DNA from 4 places in the Burkholderia sp. YHN3-13 genome. Region 1 is predicted to be linked to each of the others. Evidence: predicted binding sites of a transcription regulator. Region 1 holds the regulator's gene; each other region holds the start of a gene.
What was found. The regulator LexA, encoded in region 1, represses DNA repair genes until DNA is damaged. The targets are predictions, from matches to a motif close to ACTGTATNNNNATACAGT.
Positions count from the first base shown of each region.

Region 2: a site for LexA is predicted at 3,377-3,394, ahead of AC0KUR_RS02360 (DUF2471 family protein). Genes of this name have one in related genera too.
Region 3: a site for LexA is predicted at 1,057-1,074, ahead of AC0KUR_RS21820 (PA0069 family radical SAM protein). Genes of this name have one in related genera too.
Region 4: a site for LexA is predicted at 1,357-1,374, ahead of recA (recombinase RecA). Genes of this name have one in related genera too.

Region 1 is NZ_JBVVNQ010000008.1:154,825-159,857, forward strand. It holds gene AC0KUR_RS19715 (sulfate/molybdate ABC transporter ATP-binding protein) at 1-253, opposite strand, end outside; gene cysW (sulfate ABC transporter permease subunit CysW) at 267-1,208, opposite strand; gene cysT (sulfate ABC transporter permease subunit CysT) at 1,205-2,089, opposite strand; gene AC0KUR_RS19730 (sulfate ABC transporter substrate-binding protein) at 2,211-3,248, opposite strand; gene lexA (transcriptional repressor LexA) at 3,513-4,160, shown strand; gene AC0KUR_RS19740 (hypothetical protein) at 4,187-4,522, shown strand; gene AC0KUR_RS19745 (DUF2939 domain-containing protein) at 4,552-5,033, shown strand, end outside.
Region 2 is NZ_JBVVNQ010000001.1:543,704-548,736, forward strand. It holds gene AC0KUR_RS02335 (muconate/chloromuconate family cycloisomerase) at 1-146, shown strand, start outside; gene catA (catechol 1,2-dioxygenase) at 179-1,081, shown strand; gene catC (muconolactone Delta-isomerase) at 1,125-1,415, shown strand; gene AC0KUR_RS02350 (NAD(P)H-dependent oxidoreductase) at 1,555-2,334, opposite strand; gene AC0KUR_RS02355 (LysR family transcriptional regulator) at 2,421-3,314, shown strand; gene AC0KUR_RS02360 (DUF2471 family protein) at 3,453-3,863, shown strand; gene AC0KUR_RS02365 (NADPH-dependent 2,4-dienoyl-CoA reductase) at 3,888-5,033, opposite strand, start outside.
Region 3 is NZ_JBVVNQ010000010.1:1,632-6,664, forward strand. It holds gene AC0KUR_RS21810 (D-amino acid dehydrogenase) at 1-365, opposite strand, end outside; gene AC0KUR_RS21815 (Lrp/AsnC ligand binding domain-containing protein) at 511-999, shown strand; gene AC0KUR_RS21820 (PA0069 family radical SAM protein) at 1,102-2,268, shown strand; gene AC0KUR_RS21825 (NINE protein) at 2,333-2,800, opposite strand; gene AC0KUR_RS21830 (PQQ-dependent sugar dehydrogenase) at 2,910-4,049, opposite strand; gene rpsP (30S ribosomal protein S16) at 4,201-4,455, shown strand; gene rimM (ribosome maturation factor RimM) at 4,498-5,033, shown strand, end outside.
Region 4 is NZ_JBVVNQ010000016.1:12,786-17,818, reverse strand. It holds gene recX (recombination regulator RecX) at 1-208, opposite strand, end outside; gene recA (recombinase RecA) at 208-1,281, opposite strand; gene AC0KUR_RS28255 (response regulator transcription factor) at 1,470-2,198, shown strand; gene AC0KUR_RS28250 (sensor histidine kinase) at 2,216-3,763, shown strand; gene AC0KUR_RS28245 (MFS transporter) at 3,991-5,033, shown strand, end outside.

The DNA of each region.
Region 1 (5,033 bases):
GCGCGTAGTGCTGGAACACGAAGCCGACCTGGCGGTCGCGCGCGCCGACCGACGCGACGTCGAGCCCCTGCAGCACGACCTGGCCGGCGTCCGCGTGCTCGAGGCCCGCGATCACGCGCAGCAGCGTGGTCTTGCCGCAGCCGGACGGCCCGAGCAGCGCGACCAGCTCGCCCGGCGGAAAGTCGAGCGAGACGTTGTCGAGCGCCGTGAAATCGCCGAAGCGCTTCTGAAGGTTACGGACGGTGATACCCATTCTGGTTGCCTCTTTACGATTTCGACGAAACGGCGGCGGGGCCGGCATGTGCGGGCGCGGTGTCGCTCGCGCCGGCCAGTTCGGCGGCGAGATGACGCTCGGCGATCAGCTTCAGCGCGAGCGTGACGAGCGCGAGCAGCGCGAGCACCGACGCCACCGCGAACGCCGCCGCGAAGTTGTATTCGTTGTACAGGATCTCGACGTGCAGCGGCATCGTGTCGGTCTGGCCGCGGATATGGCCCGACACGACCGACACCGCACCGAACTCGCCCATCGCGCGCGCATTGCACAGGATCACGCCGTACAGCAGGCCCCACTTCACGTTCGGCAGCGTCACGCGGCGGAAGATCTGCCAGCCCGACGCGCCGAGCACGCGCGCGGCCTCCTCCTCGTCGGTGCCTTGCGCCTGCATCAGCGGGATCAGCTCGCGCGCGACGAACGGGAACGTGACGAAGATCGTCGCGAGCACGATGCCCGGCACCGCGAAGATGATCTGCACGTCGTGGTTCTGCAGCCACGGCCCGAGCCAGCCCTGCGCGCCGAACAGCAGCACGTACACGAGGCCCGAGATCACCGGCGACACCGAGAACGGCAGGTCGATCAGCGTCGTCAGCAACGCCTTGCCGCGGAATTCGAACTTCGCGATCGCCCACGACGCGCACACGCCGAACACGAGGTTCAGCGGCACGGCGATCACGGCGACGGTCAGCGTCAGCTTGATCGCCGACCACGCGTCGGGATCGGCCAGCGATTCGAGATAGAAGCCGACGCCCTTGCGCAGCGCCTCGACGAACACCGCGGCGAGCGGCACGACGAGGAAGAACGCGAGGAACGCCAGCGCGATGCCCGTGAGCAGCCAGCGCACGACGCGCGACTCGCTGACGGGATCGAGCCGTTTCGTGGCGCGCACGGCCGGCGACGGGGTTTTCAGCACGACGGTGGCCTCCTGGCTCATTGCTGGCCTCCTGCCGCGACGGTGGCGGGCGCGGGGCCGCTTGCGCCCTTGCTCGTCCGCCGCTGCAGATACCACTGCAGCGTGTTGATCAGCAGCAGCATCAGGAACGACACGACCAGCATCACGACCGCCAGCGCGGTCGCGCCCGCGTAGTCGTACTGCTCGAGCTTCGTGATGATCAGCAGCGACGTGATCTCGGATTTCATCGGCACGTTGCCGGCGATGAAGATCACCGAGCCGTATTCGCCGAGCGCACGCGCGAACGCGAGCGCGAAGCCGGTGAGGAGCGCCGGCAGCACGGCCGGCAGCACGACGCGGCGGAACGTGAGCCAGCGCGACGCGCCGAGGCATGCGGCCGCTTCCTCCTGCTCGCGCTCGAAATCCTCGAGCACCGGCTGCACGGTGCGCACGACGAACGGCAGCCCGATGAAGGTCAGCGCGACCAGCACGCCGGCCGGCGTGAACGCGATCTTGATGCCGAGCGGCGCGAGATACTGGCCGACCCAGCCGTTGGTCGCGTAGACGGCCGCGAGCGAGATGCCGGCGACCGACGTCGGCAGCGCGAACGGCAGGTCGACGATCGCATCGACGAGGCGCTTGAACGGGAACGTGTAGCGCACGAGCACCCACGCGACGAGGAAACCGAACACGGCGTTGATCAGCGCGCCGCCGAGCGCGGCCGAGAACGTCAGCCGGTACGACGCGAGCACGCGCGGCGACGTGACGGCGGTGACGAACTGGTCCCACGACAGCGTCGCGGTCTTCAGGAACGTGGCGGCGAGCGGGATCAGCACCACGAGGCTCAAATAGGCCACCGTGATGCCGAGTGTCACGCCGAAACCGGGCAGCGCGCTCGGCTTGCGAAAGGTGTACGTCGTCATCGGATGCTCTTGCTGGGTCGATGCTGCTCACGGGTCCGACGCAAACGCCGGCGCAGTGAATCGCGCCGGCGGGCCGTCGGGGAGGCGGCGCGCTGCGTGGCGCGCCGCTGTCGTTATGGCGTTACTGCGGCTTGTAGATCGAGTCGAACACGCCGCCGTCCGCGAAATGCGTCTTCTGCGCATTCGTCCAGCCGCCGAACGTGTCGTCGACCGTGTACAGCTTCAGCTTCGGGAACTGCTTCGTCAGTTCCGCCGGCACGTTCTTCGAACGCGGCCGGTAGTAGTTGCGCGCCGCGATCTCCTGGCCCTGCGGGCTGTACAGGAAGTTCAGGTACGCTTCGGCCAGCTTGCGCGTGCCCTTCTTGTCGACCACCTTGTCGACCACCGCGACGGGCGGCTCGGCCAGGATGCTCACCGACGGCACGACGATCTCGAACTTGTCGGTGCCGAATTCCTTCACCGACAGGAATGCCTCGTTTTCCCACGCGATCAGCACGTCGCCGATGCCGCGCTGCACGAAGCTCGTCGTCGCGCCCCGCGCGCCCGAATCGAGCACGCCGGCGTTCTTGTAGAGCTTCGTGACGAATTCCTTGGCCGTCTGCTCGTTGCCGCCCGGCTTGTGCACCGCGTACGCCCATGCCGCCAGGTAGTTCCAGCGTGCGCCGCCCGACGTCTTCGGGTTCGGCGTGACGATCGAGATGCCCGGCTTGGTCAGGTCGTCCCAGTCCTTGATCCCCTTCGGATTGCCCTTGCGCACCAGGAACACGATCGTCGACGTGTACGGCGACGCGTTGTCGGGCAGGCGCTTCTGCCAGTCCTTGTTCACGAGCCCCTTGTTCGCGAGCGCGTCGATGTCGTACGCGAGCGCCAGCGTGACGACGTCGGCCTGCAGGCCGTCGAGCACCGAGCGCGCCTGCGCGCCCGACCCGCCGTGCGACTGCTTGAAGTTGACGGTCTCGCCCGTCTTCGCCTTCCACTCCTTGCCGAACGCCTGGTTGAAGTCCTGATACAGCTCGCGCGTCGGGTCGTACGACACGTTCAGGAACGTCGTATCGGCCCGGGCATGCGTCGCGACGCCCAGCGCCGCCGCCGCGCCCAGCGCGAGTGTTGCGATCAGGCGGCCCACTCCGCCCACCAGCCCCGTATTGCGCTTCGCCATCCTTGGTTCTCCAGTGTTGTCGGTATTGCGATGTCGGGCCAGTCTAGCGAACGGGTTACATGATTAAAAATAATCGTTCCTCATTTTTTAATACTCAAAAGTGCTAACGCAGACGGGACGGACGGTTGCGGCAGATAAACCGCCGTCGGGGCGTCGCAAAATCACGCCGGAACCGGCGCGATCGCGTCGAACCTCACGTAACACTTGAAATTCGCGAAGTACTGTATAAAAATACAGCTCACTGTCTATCCATACAGTTGAGCCATGACCAAACTCACCGCCCGTCAGCAGCAAGTGTTCGACTTGATCCGTCGCGCGATCGAGCGCTCCGGATTCCCGCCCACCCGTGCCGAGATCGCGGCCGAGTTGGGCTTCAGTTCGCCGAATGCGGCCGAGGAGCACCTGCGCGCGCTGGCGCGCAAGGGCGTGATCGAGCTGGCCGCCGGCGCGTCGCGCGGCATCCGCCTGCTCGGCATCGACGACGCCCCGCATCAGTTCACGCTGCCGCACGCCGGCCTGATGCAGCTGTCGCTGCCGCTCGTCGGCCGCGTCGCGGCCGGTAGCCCGATCCTCGCGCAGGAGCACATCTCGCAGCACTACGCGTGCGATCCCGCGCTGTTCACGAGCAAGCCCGACTACCTGCTGAAGGTGCGCGGCCTGTCGATGCGCGACGCCGGCATTCTCGACGGCGACCTCCTCGCCGTGCAGAAGCGCACGGAGGCAAAGGACGGCCAGATCATCGTCGCGCGTCTCGGCGACGACGTCACGGTCAAGCGCCTGATGCGCCGGCCTGGCGGTCTCGAGCTGATCGCGGAGAACCCGGATTACGAAAACATCTTCGTCAAGGCCGGCAGCGCGGAGTTCGCGCTGGAAGGCATCGCCGTCGGACTGATCCGATCAGGCGAACTCTGACATTCCGTCTCGCTGAGGAGAACATCATGGAACGCCTTGCCCGTCTGCTGCCTTTCCGTCAATTCGGCCGCCTGCGTCATCTGCGCGGCCGCACGCCCTGCGCACCGCTGTCCGCGGCCGCGCCCGTGCAAGAAGAAGTCGCAGTCGAACGGCAGGCGTCCCTGCTGCCGTCGGCGCTCCCCGCGTTCGCGCGGGTATCGCTGAACGCCGGCCTGAATCATGCGGAACCCGCGCGCCGGGCGCCGGTGCGCGTCTATCACGGCCGTTCGCGGCTGATCATGGTCGGCACGATCGACGCCGTATGCCGGATGATCGACCGCTGCATCGCGGAGGAACGATCGGCTACGCCGGGTGGTCTCTGATTGCGGAACATCCCCGCACCGGAGGCAACGTGACTGGATCGTCGGGCCGCGCATGGCGGCTCAAGCCCCTGCTGATCGTCGTGCTGGCCGTCGCCGTCGTGGCGGCGGTCGGCTACGCGTACGCGTCGCCGTACGTCGCGCTCGGTCGCCTGAAATCGGCGATCGACGCGCGCGACGCGCAGGCCATCAGCGAATACGTCGATTTTCCGTCGCTGCGCATCAGCCTGAAGCAGCAGGTGACTGAAGAGTTGATGCGCCGGATCGACGCGGTGAAGAAGAACAATCCGTTCGCGGTGATCGGCGCGCTGATCGGGTCCGCACTGATCGGCCCGCTGGTCGATGCGTACGCGACGCCGGAGGGCGTGGCCGCGCTGATGAGCGGATTGCCGCCGCGCGGCAATCCGGGCGAGCGTCCGCCCGAATGGTCGAATCAGCCGCAAGTCGATGCGTCAGCCGACACGCCCGCCCGTCCGGCGCCGGCGAGCGCCGCCGGCCCCGTCAGCAACGCGGC
Region 2 (5,033 bases), on a different contig from region 1:
TGTTCGGCCCGCTGCTGCTCACCGAGGAAATCCTCGTCGAGCCGCTGCGCTATCAGGATTTCAAGCTGCATCTGCCGGCCGCGCCCGGCCTCGGCATCACCTTCGACTGGGCCCGCATCGAACGGATGCGACGCGACGCCCGCTGATCCCCACACGACAACCGAAACCGGAGACACAGATGAACAAGCAAGCCATCGACGCACTGCTGAAGACCTTCGACGACGCCGCCGAGAAACCCGGCAACCCGCGCGTGCGCGCGATCGTCAACCGGATCGTGAAGGATATCTGCTACACGATCGAGGACTTCGACGTGCAGCCGAGCGAGTTCTGGACCGCGCTGAACTACCTGAACGAAGCCGGCCGCGAATTCGGGCTGATCGCCGCGGGCCTCGGCCTCGAGCGCTTCCTCGACGTGCGGATGGACGAGGCCGAGGAAAAGGCCGGCATCCAGGGCGGCACGCCGCGCACGATCGAAGGGCCGCTGTACGTCGCCGGTGCGCCGGAATCGGTCGGCCACGCGCGTCTCGACGACGGCACCGATCCGGGCCAGACGCTGATCATGCGCGGCCGGGTACTCGGCGAGAACGGCGCGCCGCTCGCGAACGCGCTCGTCGAGGTGTGGCACGCGAACCATCAGGGCAACTACTCGTACTTCGATCAGTCGCAGCCCGCGTTCAACCTGCGCCGCTCGATCCGGACCGACGCCGACGGCCGCTACAGCTTCCGCAGCGTGCTGCCGGTCGGCTACAGCGTGCCGCCGGGCAGCAAGACCGAGCAGTTGCTCGACCAGCTCGGCCGCCACGGCCACCGTCCGGCGCACATTCACTTCTTCGTTTCGGCCGACGGTTATCGTAAGCTGACGACGCAGATCAACATCGACGGCGATCCGCATCTGTGGGACGACTTCGCGTTCGCGACGCGCGACGGGCTGATCCCGCCGGTCAAGCAGGCCGAAGGCGCGGAAGGCAAGCCGTATGGCGTCGACGGGCAGTTCGCGCTGATCGACTTCGATTTCTCGCTGCTCAAGGACAAGCAGCACGTGCCGGGCAGCGAAGTCGAGCGCGCACGCGCACAGGCCTGAGCGCGCGCCGCGTTCGACGCATCGATCATTCAAGGAGTGCAGGATGCTGTTTCATGTGGAAATGACCGTTCGCCTGCCGGCGGACATGGATCCGGTCAAGGCGGCCACGCTGAAGGCGGAAGAAAAGGCGATGTGCCAGCGGTTGATGAACGAAGGCGTCTGGCGGCATCTGTGGCGGATCGCCGGGCAGTACGCGAACGTCAGCATCTTCGACGTCGAAAGCGTGCAGCAGCTGCATGACCTGCTGAGCCAGTTGCCGCTGTTCCCGTACATGGAGATGGACGTGCGGGCGCTGTGCCGGCACCCTTCGTCGATCCGGGACGACGATCGCTGAGCCACGATGAATCGCGGCCGTGCCCCACGGCCGCGCGATGTACGACACGAGCGGCCGGCGAAGTCTCGCGGGCCGCTCGTGTCGCTTTGCGTTTGGGAACGGTCGTCCGTGTCGCCGCGCACGCGGTGCGCGGCAGCCGTCATGCGGCCAGATGAACCGCGAATCCCGCCTGCCCCGGCGCGATGTCGTCCTTCAGCGTCAGCGCCGGAATCGCGTATTCCCCCGCGTTCTGCCGACGGAACGGAATCGGCGGCGTGGTCCACAGATCGTCGAGACGCCGGCCGAGCGCCGCGCGCGTTTCGTCGAAGCGCGCGTCGTTCATCTTCCCCGTCCGGTAGATCACGAACGGCGGCAGCACGTCGAACCCCGGGTAATACAGCACGCCGTGATGGATCGGGAACAACACGTCGTCGATCGGCCCGTTGATGCCGCGCGGGCTGTAGTGCGACTCCCACCCGCCCGTCGTGACGACCACCATCGCCCGCTTGCCGGTCATCCTGCCTTCGCCGTAGCGATCGCCCCAGTGCGTATCGGAATGCTCGCCGACCCCGTACGCAAAGCCGTATGCATACACGCGCTCGAACCAGCCCTTCATGATCGCCGGCATCGAGAACCACCACAGCGGAAACTGCAGGATCACCGCGTCGGCCCACTTCAGCTTCTCCTGCTCGCGTGCGATGTCGTCGCTTTGCGTGCCCGCCGCGAACGCGCGCTTCGAATCGAGCGACGGATCGAAACGCGCGCCGGGCGCATGGTCGGTCACGTCGTTCGCATCGAATATCGCCTTCCAGTTCATCGCGTACAGGTCGCTCACCTGCACCGCGTGGCCGGCCGCCTCGAGATGCCCGACGGCAAAGTCGCGCAACGCGCCGTTCAGAGACCGCGGTTCGGGATGGGCATACACGATCAGCACATTCATGTTCGTCACTCCGTCGATTGAATGACTGCAGGATGCGCCTGCCGAAGGTATATTTGAAATGAATTCATGATATTCCAGGTATAGCCATGGACAATCTCAGACGGCTCGATCTGAACCTGCTCGTCACGCTGGACGTGCTGCTGGCCGAGCACAACGTCACGCGCGCGGCCGGGAAGCTGAACATGTCGCAGCCGTCGGTCAGCGTGCAGCTGCAGAAGCTGCGCGACCTGTTCGGCGATCCGCTGCTGCTGCCGGGGCCGCGCGGGATGCGGCCGACCGCGCGTGCGGAAGCGCTGCGCGAGCCGTTGCGCGATGCGCTCGAAGCGATCGAGCGCGCGGTGGTGCCGGCCACGCCGTTCGATCCCGCGACCGCGACGAACACGTGGCGCGTGGCCGCGACCGACTACGGCGAATCGACGATCGTGCTGCCCGCGCTGAATACGCTGCGCTCGGCCGCGCCCGGTACGCGGCTCGCCGTGGTCGAACTCGTACCGCCGCGCATCGAGCAGGATACCGAACGAAACGGCATCGACCTCGTGTTCCATACGAGCGACGGGTCGCCGGCCGGCATGCGGCGCCTGCCGCTGTTCGTCGAACGCTACGTGCTCATCGGCCGCGCCGGGCATCCGAAGCTGAAGCGGCGCCCGACGCTCGCGCAGTTCGGCACGCTCGAACACGTGATCGTGTCGCCCGACGGCGGCGGCTTCTTCGGCGTGACGGACGAAGTGCTCGCGAGGGTCGGCGCCACGCGGCGCGTCGTGCTGTCGGTGCCGCACTTCCTGTTCGTGATGTCGGCCGTCGCGAGCACCGATCTCGTCGCGATGCTGCCCGAGCGGCTAGTGCGCGACGTGCCCGCGTTGCGCGTGGTGGACGCACCGGTCGAGGTGCCCGGCTATGAAATGTCGATGCTGTGGCATGAACGCGTGCATCGCGACCCGGCGCATCGGTGGCTGCGGGAGACGATCGCGGCGGCGGTCTGAACCGGCCCGGTTGCCGGACGACTGCCGCCTGCTGTCATCGGGGGCTTGAAAGTGCGTCGATCACTGTATATATTTACAGTGTTTCTGCGTCATTTGACCCGAATTCCGTCACCCGAGACGGTCTTTAGTGAGGCGACCATGTTCCAGTCATCCGCATTCGATCCCGAGCAACCCGGCTTCAATCCCGTCCACTTCGAGCGCGCCGCGCGGCAGGCGGTCGTCGATCTTCAGCGTGTCGTCGGCGGCCCCGCGCAGCGGGCGCTCGGCTTGCGGCGCCGCAGCCATCCGGCCGCCGTCCGCACGATGAGCTGGCAGGCGCTGCTGAATGTCGAGGAGCTGGCGTTCTCGAACACCGGCTTCCTGAACCGCAACGATCCGGCCGTCGTCGATGCCTTCATCCGGCTGCGCGACAGCCGGATGGTCGCCGCGGACATCGAGGAAGCCGTCGACTGGAAACGCGACGACGACGATCTGCCCGCCGTCTACCTGATCGTCAAGGCGATGCTGGAAGCGGAAGAGCGCGAGGCGCAACGCGTCGAGATGGAGTGACCGCCGCGACGCGCGGCCGTCCCGTTACAGCCGCGCCGCGAGCCGCGCGCCCTGATCGATCGCACGCTTCGCATCGAGTTCGGCGGCCAGCTCCGCGCCGCCGATCAGGTGCACCGGGCGCCCGGCCGCCTGCAACGGCGCGAGCAGCGCGCGCTGCGGCTCCTGCCCCGTGCAGAGCACGATCGTGTCGGCTTCGATCAGCTCGTGATCGGTGCGCTGCTCGCCGTACGACACGTGCAGCCCGCGCGCGTCGATCAATTCGTAGTTCACGCCGCCCACCATCTTCACCTGCTTCATCTTCAGCGTCGCGCGGTGAATCCAGCCGGTCGTCTTGCCGAGCCCCTTGCCGAGCGGCGCGGCCTTGCGCTGCAGCAGCGTCACTTCACGCGCGGGCGCCGGGACCTGCGCGCGCGTCACGCCGCCGCGCGTCGCGGCGGGGTCGGTCACGCCCCACTCGGCCTTCCACGCCGGCAGATCGAGCGCCGGCGATTCGCCGTCCTGCACCAGGTATTCGGCCACGTCGAAGCCGATCCCGCCCGCGCCGACCACCGCGACGCGCCGCCCGACCGGCCGCTTGCCCGCGAGCACGTCGATATAGCTGAGCACGTTCGGCCCGTCCTGCCCCGGAATCTTCGGGTCGCGCGGCGCGACGCCGGTCGCGAGCACGATCTCGTCGTAGCCGCCCGCGATCAGGTCGCTCGCGTCGACGCGGCGGTTCAGGTGCAGGTTCACGCCGGTCAGCTCGACCTGGCGGCCGAAGTAGCGCAGCGCCTCGTGAAACTCCTCCTTGCCCGGCACCTGCTTCGCCATGTTGAACTGACCGCCGATCTCGGCCGCGCCGTCGAACAGGTCGACGTGATGGCCGCGCTGCGCGAGCACGGTCGAGCATGCGAGCCCGGCCGGCCCGGCGCCCACCACCGCGATGCGCTTCGGCTGCGGTGCGGGCGTGTATTTCAGCTCCGTCTCGTGGCACGCGCGCGGATTCAGCAGGCACGACGCGATCTTGTTCCTGAACGCGTGATCGAGGCACGCCTGGTTGCAGCCGATGCAGGTGTTGATCTCGTCGGCGCGGCCCTGCGCGGCCTTGACGACGAATTCGGCATCGGCGAGCAGCGGGCGCGCCATCGACACCATGTCCGCGCAGCCGTCCGCGAGAATCTGCTCGGCCAC
Region 3 (5,033 bases), on a different contig from region 1:
AGCGCCTGCAGGCAGTCGCGGCTGTATTCGGCGAGGCGGACCATGCGGCCCTTGTTGACCGCATAGCGCTCGGCCGTGCAGTTGCGCAGCATCTGGTACATCCACTGGAGCTGGAAGCGCGTGCCGTCGAGGCGGATCGCGAGCGGCGCATGCTTTTCGAACATCCACTTGACGGCTTTCAGCGGCACGCCGGGCGCGGCCCACGGTGCGGCATAACCGGGCGAGATCTGGCCTGCGTTCGCGAAGCTCGTCTCGAGCGCCGGGCCGGCTTCCCGGTCGATCACGGTGACTTCATGGCCGGCGCGCGCAAGGTAATACGCGCTTGCCACGCCCACTACACCACTGCCCAGAATGACGACTCGCATAGCTGCTCCAGATGGAAGGGACCAGATCGAGGCCGGGCGCGTGTGCGGCTCCGTGTAACCTCTAGCTGATCTAGTTTTTTGCGCTATGGTATTGTCGAATGTGTAGGTTTTGTTATCGTATTTTTCAGGTTTTCAGCATAAACAAATGAGAACGCAACGTCAGCCCGTACGCTCGCTCGACAAGCTCGACCGGCGCATCCTGAAACTGCTCCAGGACGACGGCCGGATGGCGATGAAAGACCTCGCGGAACAGGTCGGACTGACCGTCACGCCGTGCATCGAGCGCGTGCGTCGCATGGAGCGCGACGGCGTGATCACCGGCTATCACGCGCGGGTCGACCCGGGTCAGCTGGGGGCCGCGCTGCTGGTGTTCGTCGAGATCACGCTTGGCCACAAGGGCGGCAACATGTTCGAGCAATTCCGCCGGGAAGTGATGAAGATCGACGAGGTGCTCGAATGCCATCTGGTTTCCGGCGATTTCGACTACCTGATTAAGGCGCGGATCGGCGAGATGGCCGACTACCGGAAGCTGCTCGGCGACATCCTGCTGCAACTGCCGGGCGCGGTGCAGTCGAAGAGCTATGTCGTGATGGAGGAAATCAAGGAAACGCTGACGATTGCCGTCGGCGAGTGACGCGTCGGCAGCCTGTTGTCGAGCCCCTTATCCCGTGCTTGGCATGCTGCGCCCAATACTGTATAAATGTACAGTATTGGGCGCAGGCGAAGGGGTGGGCATATGGACGATCGGTCCGACAACGAATTTCCGGTAGCGCCGCCCGTGCCCCGCAAGGGGCGCGGTGCGGTCGACAACCTGCAGGGGCGGTATGAAATCGCGCAGCGCGAAGCGGTCGACGACGGCTGGACGCACGAGTCGGACGATGCCGACTTCCCCGCGCCGCTGCGCACGCAGGTGTTCGAGGAGCGTGCGAAAAGCATCCTGACGCACAACCAGTCGCCTGATATTCCGTTCAGCGTATCGCTCAACCCGTATCGCGGCTGCGAGCACGGTTGCATCTACTGCTTCGCGCGGCCGACGCACAGCTATCTCGGCCTGTCGCCGGGGCTCGATTTCGAAAGCCGCATCTACGCGAAGGTCAACGCGGCCGAGCTGCTCGAGCGCGAGATTTCGCGCAAGCGCTACGTGCCGGAGCCGATCGCGCTCGGCGTCAACACCGACGCGTACCAGCCGGTCGAGCGCGACCTGCGCATCACGCGCAGCGTGATCCAGGTGATGCACGATCGCGGGTTGCCGTTCGCGGCGATCACGAAATCGTCGCTGATCGAGCGCGATCTCGACCTGCTCGCACCGATGGCCGAGCGCGGGCAGGTGATGGCGGCGGTCACGATCACGACACTCGATGCCGATCTCGCTCGTACGCTCGAGCCCCGCGCGGCCACGCCGGCGCGACGGCTGCGCACGATCCGCGCGCTGCGCGACGCGGGCGTGCCGGTCGGCGTGAGCATTGCGCCGGTGATTCCGTTCGTGACCGAGCCCGACATGGAGCGCGTGCTCGAAGCGTGCGCGGAAGCCGGCGCGACGCACGCAAGCTACATCATCCTGCGGCTGCCGTGGGAGGTCGCGCCGCTGTTCAAGAACTGGCTCGCCGCGCATTTCCCCGACCGCGCGGAACGCGTGATGAACCGCGTGCGCGACATGCGCGGCGGCAAGGACTACGACGCGGATTTCTCGAAGCGGATGAAGGGCGAGGGGATCTGGGCGGACCTGTTGCGGCAGCGCTTTCGCCAGGCCGTCAAGCGGCTCGGGTTGAACGAGCGCACGAACGGCATTCTCGATCTGTCGCAGTTCCGCGGTGCGCCGGCCGCGGTCGCGCCGGTGCCGCGTGTTGCCGGACGTTCGGCCGGTGCGAAGCCACGCGACGACATGCAGTTGAATCTGTTCTGATACGCGAGCAAGGCCGCCGCGTGCCGGCACCGGGCGAGGGCCCTCGGCGCCGCGTCCGTCGTGCTTACTGCGAAATCTGCTTCGCGGCTTCGACCTGCGATTCGAAATACGTCTGGAACGACAGCGCGAGTGCGGTCATCAGCAGGAACGCGCCGATCAGCAGCGAGAAGATCACGACGAAGATCACGGTCCAGCCCGACTTGCTGTGCTTGCCGGTGTCCGCGTTGAATTGCGCATCCCATTTTTCGTCAGGGCGCAGCCCGTAGACGAGTGCGGCGAGGAATGCCGCCAGCAGCGAGATCGCGCCGGGTATCGCGAGCCACCAGCCGAGGCCGGCAGTGCGTTGGGTCGCCGCAAGCAAAAGGAAGCCCGGGATGCCGACGATCGTCGCAAGCAGGTGCGCCCAGCCGTACACGTCGCGCAAGCCATACAGATAGAAGCGGTGCGCGCCGAGCGAACCGAACAGGAACGCGAGGGCGGCAGTGAGCGTCTTGGAGCGGAAGCGGCGGGACGGTGCGGTGCTGCTGGACATGGATGGCGGCGGATGGTCGTTGGCATGGGCGGCCGGCGGGCCGGCGCGGGCGCGCGGCCCGGCACGCATTCTACGATGCCCGGTCGGGCCCGGTCACCCCTTGCCTGCGTCAAGGTGCCGCATAGGTCACGCGGTAGATGGCGCCGGCGTAATCGTCGCTGACGAGCAGCGAGCCGTCCGGCAGCGGCAGCACGTCGGCCGGGCGTCCCCATACCGTGCCGTCGGGGCGCAGCCAGCCCGTGACGAACGGCATCTGCTGCGCGTGGCTGCCGTCCGCCGACACGATCACGCGCATCACGCGGTAGCCGACCTTCGTGCTGCGGTTCCACGACCCGTGTTCGGCGATGAACACGTTATTGCGATACGACGCCGGAAACATCGGCCCGGTATAGAAGCGCATGCCGAGCGCGGCGACATGCGCGCCGAGTTTCAGGACGGGCGGCGCGTAGCGGCGGCACACGCCGGCGCTGCCGAATTCGGGGTCGGGCGTATCGCCGCCATGGCAATAAGGAAAGCCGAAGTCGAGTCCGGCGCGCGGGGCGCGATTCAGCTTGTCATCGGGTACGTCGTCGCCCATCAGGTCGCGCCCGTTGTCGGTAAACCACAGCTCGCCCGAATCGGGATGCCATGCGAAGCCGACCGTATTGCGTACGCCGCGCGCGACCACCTCGCGTTCGCTGCCGTCCGCCTTCATGCGCGCGATGATCGCGTAGCGGCTGCGATCGGCAAGGCAGGCATTGCACGGTGCGCCGGTCGGCACGTACAGCTTGCCGTCGGGGCCGAACGCGATGAATTTCCAGCCGTGATGATGTTCCGTCGGTAGCGCATCGGTCACGACGACGGGGGCGGGCGGTCGGGCGAGCCGATCGTCGACATGATCGACGCGCAGGATCCGCGATACGGCGGATATATAGAGGGCGCCATCGCGGTAGGCGACGCCGACGGGCATGTCGAGCCCGGAGGCGATCACGTAGTGCGCGGTGATCCGGCCCTCGTGCATCGCGAACGCGTGCACGCGGCCTTCGCGTGTGCCGACATACAGGATGCCGCGGGGCGACCAGACCATTTCGCGCGCGGCCGGTACCGTGTCGGTCAGGATTTCCACGTGGAAGCCGGGAGGGACGACGAGTTCACTCACCGGCAACGGCGCGGCAAACGCCGGTGCGGACGCGAGGCTGGCAAGGCCGGCGAGCAGCGCCGTGAAACGGTTCTGCGCGCGGCGCGTCGAGGCAGCGGGAAGGGGCGGCATGACGGCGGGAAACGTCCTGGACACGACGATTGTATGCCCGCCCGACAGGCCGCCCGCGGAATTTTGCGCGTAAGTGTTTGTTGTACCTCTGGTTTCCGGCTATAATCGCGTGTTTCAGTAGTTTCGAACCCGGTTTTCCGAAGGACATCATATGGTTATCATCCGTCTGGCTCGTGGCGGCTCGAAGAAGCGCCCGTTCTACAACATCGTCGCTACCGATTCGCGCAACCGTCGTGACGGCCGCTTCATCGAGCGCGTCGGCTTCTACAACCCGGTCGCCACGAAGGGCGAATCGCTGCGTATCGCTCAGGATCGCCTGACGTACTGGCAAGGCGTTGGCGCGCAACTGTCGCCGACCGTCCAGCGTCTCGTGAAGGAAGCGCAAAAGGCGCAACCGGCTGCCTAACATGGCACGGTGTGCCGGTCGTGCCGGCTGTGAGGTGCATTGATGGCGGGTCACGATTCCGGTAATGCAAGGCGCGGGCGTGCGTCATTCGGCGCGTTCGTCCGCAAGCCAGTCGAGCGCGACGCTGTCGCGAGCGCCGGTGAGGCTGCCGAGCAAGGTGGTCTCGAAGCGACGCAAGCCTGGCCCGACGACGCAGTCGAGGTCGGGGCGGTAGTCGACGCCTACGGCCTGAAGGGCTGGGTCAAGGTGGCGACGCATGCCGACGCCGGTCGCGGCGGGGATGCATTGCTCAACGCGCGTCGCTGGTGGCTGGAGCGCGGTGCGGAGCGGCTTTCGGTCCGCATCATGCAGTCGAAGACGCACAGCGACACCGTCGTTGCGCAACCCGCGGGCGTCAGCGACCGCGATGCCGCACTCGCGATGCGCGGCTTTCGCGTGTTCGTGCGCCGGGAAGATTTCCCGGCACTGGCCGCGGACGAATTCTATTGGGTCGACCTGATCGGTCTCGATGTCGTCAACGAGCAATCGGTGGCGCTCGGGAAGGTGAGCGGGATGATCGACAACGGCGTGCATTCGAT
Region 4 (5,033 bases), on a different contig from region 1:
CGTCGTCGTCGAACGGATCGTCGGGCGCGGCAATCTCAAACGAAACGAGGGCATCGCCGGATGCCCTCGTCACGGTGCGGTTCGCGGCATCGCTGCCCGCGGCCCGCCGATCGGCGCCCGAGGATCCGGCTCGCCGGCCGGAGCGACCCGCCGCTTCGGGCGCGTCGCTCTCCGCCGGCTCGCCAGCCTGACCTCGGCGCGCAACCATCACTCTTCTTCGTCCACCGCCTCGGCTTCGTTGCCGACTACGCCATCGGGCATGCTGGCGACACCGAGCGATTCACGGATGCGGTTCTCGATCTCGCGTGCGATTTCCGGATTTTCACGCAGGAATTCACGCGCGTTGTCCTTGCCCTGGCCGATCTTCTCGCCGTTGTAGCTGTACCAGGCGCCCGCCTTGTCGACGATCTTCGCCTGCACGCCGAGATCGATGATCTCGCCCTGGCGCGAAATGCCTTCGCCATACAGGATGTCGAAAATCGCTTCGCGGAACGGCGGCGACACCTTGTTCTTGACGACCTTCACGCGGGTTTCGTTGCCGATCACCTCGTCGTTCTTCTTGATCGAGCCGATCCGGCGGATGTCGAGACGCACCGACGCATAGAACTTCAGCGCGTTGCCGCCCGTCGTGGTTTCCGGGTTGCCGAACATCACGCCGATCTTCATCCGGATCTGGTTGATGAAGATCACGAGGCAGTTCGTGCGCTTGATCGTGCCGGTCAGCTTGCGCAGCGCCTGCGACATCAGGCGGGCCTGCAGACCCGGCAGCGAATCGCCCATCTCGCCTTCGATTTCGGCCTTCGGCACGAGCGCCGCGACCGAGTCGATGACGATCATGTCGATCGAGCCCGAGCGCACCAGCGCGTCGGTGATTTCGAGCGCCTGCTCGCCGGTGTCCGGCTGCGAGATCAGCAGTTCCGGCACGTTCACGCCGAGCTTCGACGCGTATTGGACGTCGAGCGCGTGCTCGGCGTCGATGAACGCCGCGGTGCCGCCCAGCTTCTGCAGTTCGGCGATGACCTGCAGCGTGAGCGTGGTTTTACCCGACGATTCCGGACCGTAGATCTCGACCACCCGGCCGCGCGGCAGGCCGCCGACGCCCAGCGCGATGTCGAGACCCAGCGAGCCCGTGGAGACGACCTGGATGTCCTCGGCCGCTTCGCCGTCGCCCATCCGCATGATCGACCCCTTGCCGAACTGCTTCTCGATCTGCGCGAGTGCGGCCGCCAGCGCCTTGCTCTTCTCGGCGGTCATCCCGGAGCCCTTCTTGCTATCTTCCATGAATCGTCCTTTGCTATGATGAGCAGCGTCTGTTAAAGGCGCGCCCGCTTTCAAGCGCCGCCCACGAATGCAGACACTGTATAAAAAAACAGTAGTTTATGCAAGCCCGCAATGCGGGGCGTTGTACACGAATAACTCCGGAGACAGCCGCGTCGGCGCGAACGCCTCGCCGGCCATCGGTCAGCAACATGCGAATCCTCATCGCCGAAGATGACAGCATACTCGCGGACGGCCTCACCCGGTCACTCCGCCAATCGGGCTATGCGGTCGATCACGTGAAGAGCGGCGTCGATGCCGACACCGCGCTGTCGATGCAGACTTTCGACCTGCTGATCCTCGATCTCGGGCTCCCGAAAATGTCCGGGCTCGAAGTGCTCAAGCGCCTGCGCGCGCGCAACTCCAACCTCCCCGTGCTGATCCTGACGGCCGCCGACAGCGTCGACGAACGCGTGAAGGGGCTCGACCTCGGCGCCGACGACTACATGGCCAAGCCGTTCGCGCTCAACGAGCTCGAGGCGCGCGTCCGCGCGCTGACCCGGCGCGGCGCGGGCGGCGGCCCGACCGTCGTGCGCCACGGCTCGCTCGCGTTCGACCAGGTCGGCCGCATCGCGTACGCGAACGATCACGTGCTCGATCTCTCCGCGCGCGAACTCGGCCTGCTCGAAGTGCTGCTGCAGCGGATCGGCCGGCTCGTGTCGAAGGAGCAGCTCGTCGATCACCTGTGCGAATGGGGCGAGGAAGTCAGCAACAACGCGATCGAAGTCTACGTGCACCGGCTGCGCAAGAAGATCGAACCGAGCGGCGTGCGGATCTCGACCGTGCGCGGCCTCGGCTATTGCCTCGAGAAGGCCGCGCCCGCCGCGCCGGCCGATACGGCAGCGCCCCAGCCCGCGACGGCCGGCACGCCGCTGCGCTGACGGCGGGCGGCGCCGCGATGGCCACGCCGGCCCATTCCCGCCATCCGACCGGCGCGCCGTCGTCGGCCGCCGACGAGGCGCGCGACGCGCGCTACGAGAACCCGTTCGCGCCGCCCGACGAAACCGAATCGCCCGAGGCGCCGCGCCCGCGCTCGCTGTTCGGCGAGATCCTCGACTGGATGCTCGCACCGCTGCTGCTGCTGTGGCCGATGAGCATCGCCGTCACCTACCTCGTCGCGAAGACGATCGCGAACGGCCCGTTCGACCGTGCGCTCGAAACCAACGCGTACGTGCTCGCCCGGCAGATTCATCCGGTCAACGGCGTCGCCGAGCTGACGCTGCCGGAGCAGACGCGCGACTTCCTGCGCGCGGACAACGTCGACAGCGTTTACTTCCAGGTGCTCGGCACGCGCGGCGAACTGGTCGCCGGTGAAGCCGACATGCCGCTGCCGCGCGACGAGGACCGCCCGCCGCCCGGCGTCGTCGTGTTTCGCGACGACCTGCTGCGCGGCAACGACGTACGCGTCGCCTATACGACGGTCGCCCTGCCGCAATCCAGCGGCGCGCAGCCCGTGCTCGTGCAGGTCGGCGAGACGCTCGACAAGCGCAACGCGCTCGCGAACGACATCATCAAGGGCGTGATCCTGCCGCAGTTCGTGATCCTGCCGCTCGCGATCCTGCTCGTGTGGTTCGGGCTGTCGCGCGGGCTCGCGCCGCTCAACGCGCTGCAGGCGCACATCCGCGCGCGGCGGCCCGACGACCTGTCGCCCGTCGAGGCGCAGCGCGCGCCGCCCGAGATCGAACCGCTCGTCACGTCGTTCAACGACCTGCTCGCGCGCCTCGAACAGAACATGGCGCTGCAAAAGCGCTTCATCGCCGACGCCGCGCACCAGATGAAGACGCCGCTCGCGGGCCTGCGCACGCAGGCCGAGTTCGCGCTGCGCCACCCGGTCCCGCCCGACGTGCAGCGCTCGCTCGAACAGATCGCGACGAGTTCCGAGCAGGCCGCGCGGCTCGTCACGCAGCTGCTGGCGCTCGCGCGCGCCGAGAACCGCGCGAGCGGCCTCACGTTCGAGCCGGTCGAGATCGCCGCGCTCGCGCGGCGCGCGGTGCGCGACTGGGTGCAGGCCGCGCTCGCGAAGCGGATGGATCTCGGCTACGAAGGGCCGCCGGACGACGCGCCGCTCGACGTCGACGGCAATCCGGTCATGCTGCGCGAGATGCTCGGAAACCTGATCGACAACGCGATCCGCTACACGCCCGAAGGCGGCCGCATCACCGTACGCGTGCATGCCGACCCGGCGGCGCGGCTCGTGCATCTCGAAGTCGAGGATACGGGCCCCGGCATCCCGGCCGCCGAACGCGAACGCGTCGTCGAGCGCTTCTACCGGATCCTCGGCCGCGAAGGCGACGGCAGCGGCCTGGGGCTCGCGATCGTGCGCGAGATCGCCACCCAGCACGGCGGCACGCTGACGCTCGACGATCACGTCTACCAGCAGGCGCCGCGCCTGGCCGGCACGCTCGTGCGTGTCAGCCTGCCGCTGACCGGCACGGCCCCGGATTAACCCTGACGCGCGCCGCCGGCGGCCGGCGCAAATGCGTCGAAACCGGCGATTTACCGGACGATCGCGCCACAATCGACGCGTGTAGCGGCCGATTCGGCACGGGTTAACGTGCAGTCGTTTTGTGCGCGCGAGTCAGTCCGCCGTAAGTTTCCGTGCCAATAATCGTCGTCAGGCCCGCCCCTCCCAAGGCGGCCGCATATCTATATCAAGGGACTTGGAGACGATTCATGGCAACGTTAGGCGGGCAAATTTCGCACTCGCCGATGACGGGCGAAGAGAAGAAGGTGATCTTCGCGTCGTCGCTCGGCACCGTGTTCGAGTGGTACGACTTTTACCTGGCCGGCTCGCTCGCGGCCTACATCAGCAAGAGCTTCTTCTCCGGCGTCAATCCGACCGCCGCGTTCATCTTCACGCTGCTCGGCTTTGCAGCCGGCTTCGCGGTGCGGCCGTTCGGCGCGATCGTGTTCGGCCGGCTCGGCGACCTCGTCGGCCGCAAGCACACGTTCCTCGTGACGATCGTGATCATGGGCGTCTCGACGTTCGTGGTCGGCTTCCTGCCCGGCTACGCGTCGATCGGCATCGCCGCGCCCGTGATCTTCATCGCGATGCGGCTGTTGCAGGGCCTCGCGCTCGGCGGCGAGTACGGCGGCGCGGCGACCTACGTCGCCGAACATGCGCCGGCGAACCGTCGCGGCTTCTACACCGCGTGGATCCAGACGACCGCCACGCTCGGCCTGTTCCTGTCGCTGCTCGTGATCCTCGGCGTGCGTACGTTCATCGGCGAGGAAGCGTTCGGCAGCTGGGGCTGGCGCGTGCCGTTCGTCGCGTCGATCCTGCTGCTCGCCGTGTCGGTGTGGATCCGGATGCAGCTGAACGAATCGCCGGTGTTCCTGCGCATCAAGGCGGAAGGCAAGACGTCGAAGGCGCCGCTGACCGAAGCATTCGGCCAGTGGAAGAACCTGAAGATCGTGATCCTCGCGCTGATCGGCCTGACGGCCGGCCAGGCCGTCGTGTGGTACACGGGCCAGTTCTACGCGCTGTTCTTCCTGACGCAGACGCTGAAGGTCGACGGGGCCAGCGCGAACATCCTGATCGCGATCGCCCTGCTGATCGGCACGCCGTTCTTCCTGTTCTTCGGTTCGCTGTCGGACAAGATCGGCCGCAAGCCGATCATCCTCGCGGGCTGCCTGATCGCGGCGCTGACCTACTTCCCGCTGTTCAAGGCGCTCACGCACTACGCGAACCCGCAGCTCGAGCTCGCGACGCAGAA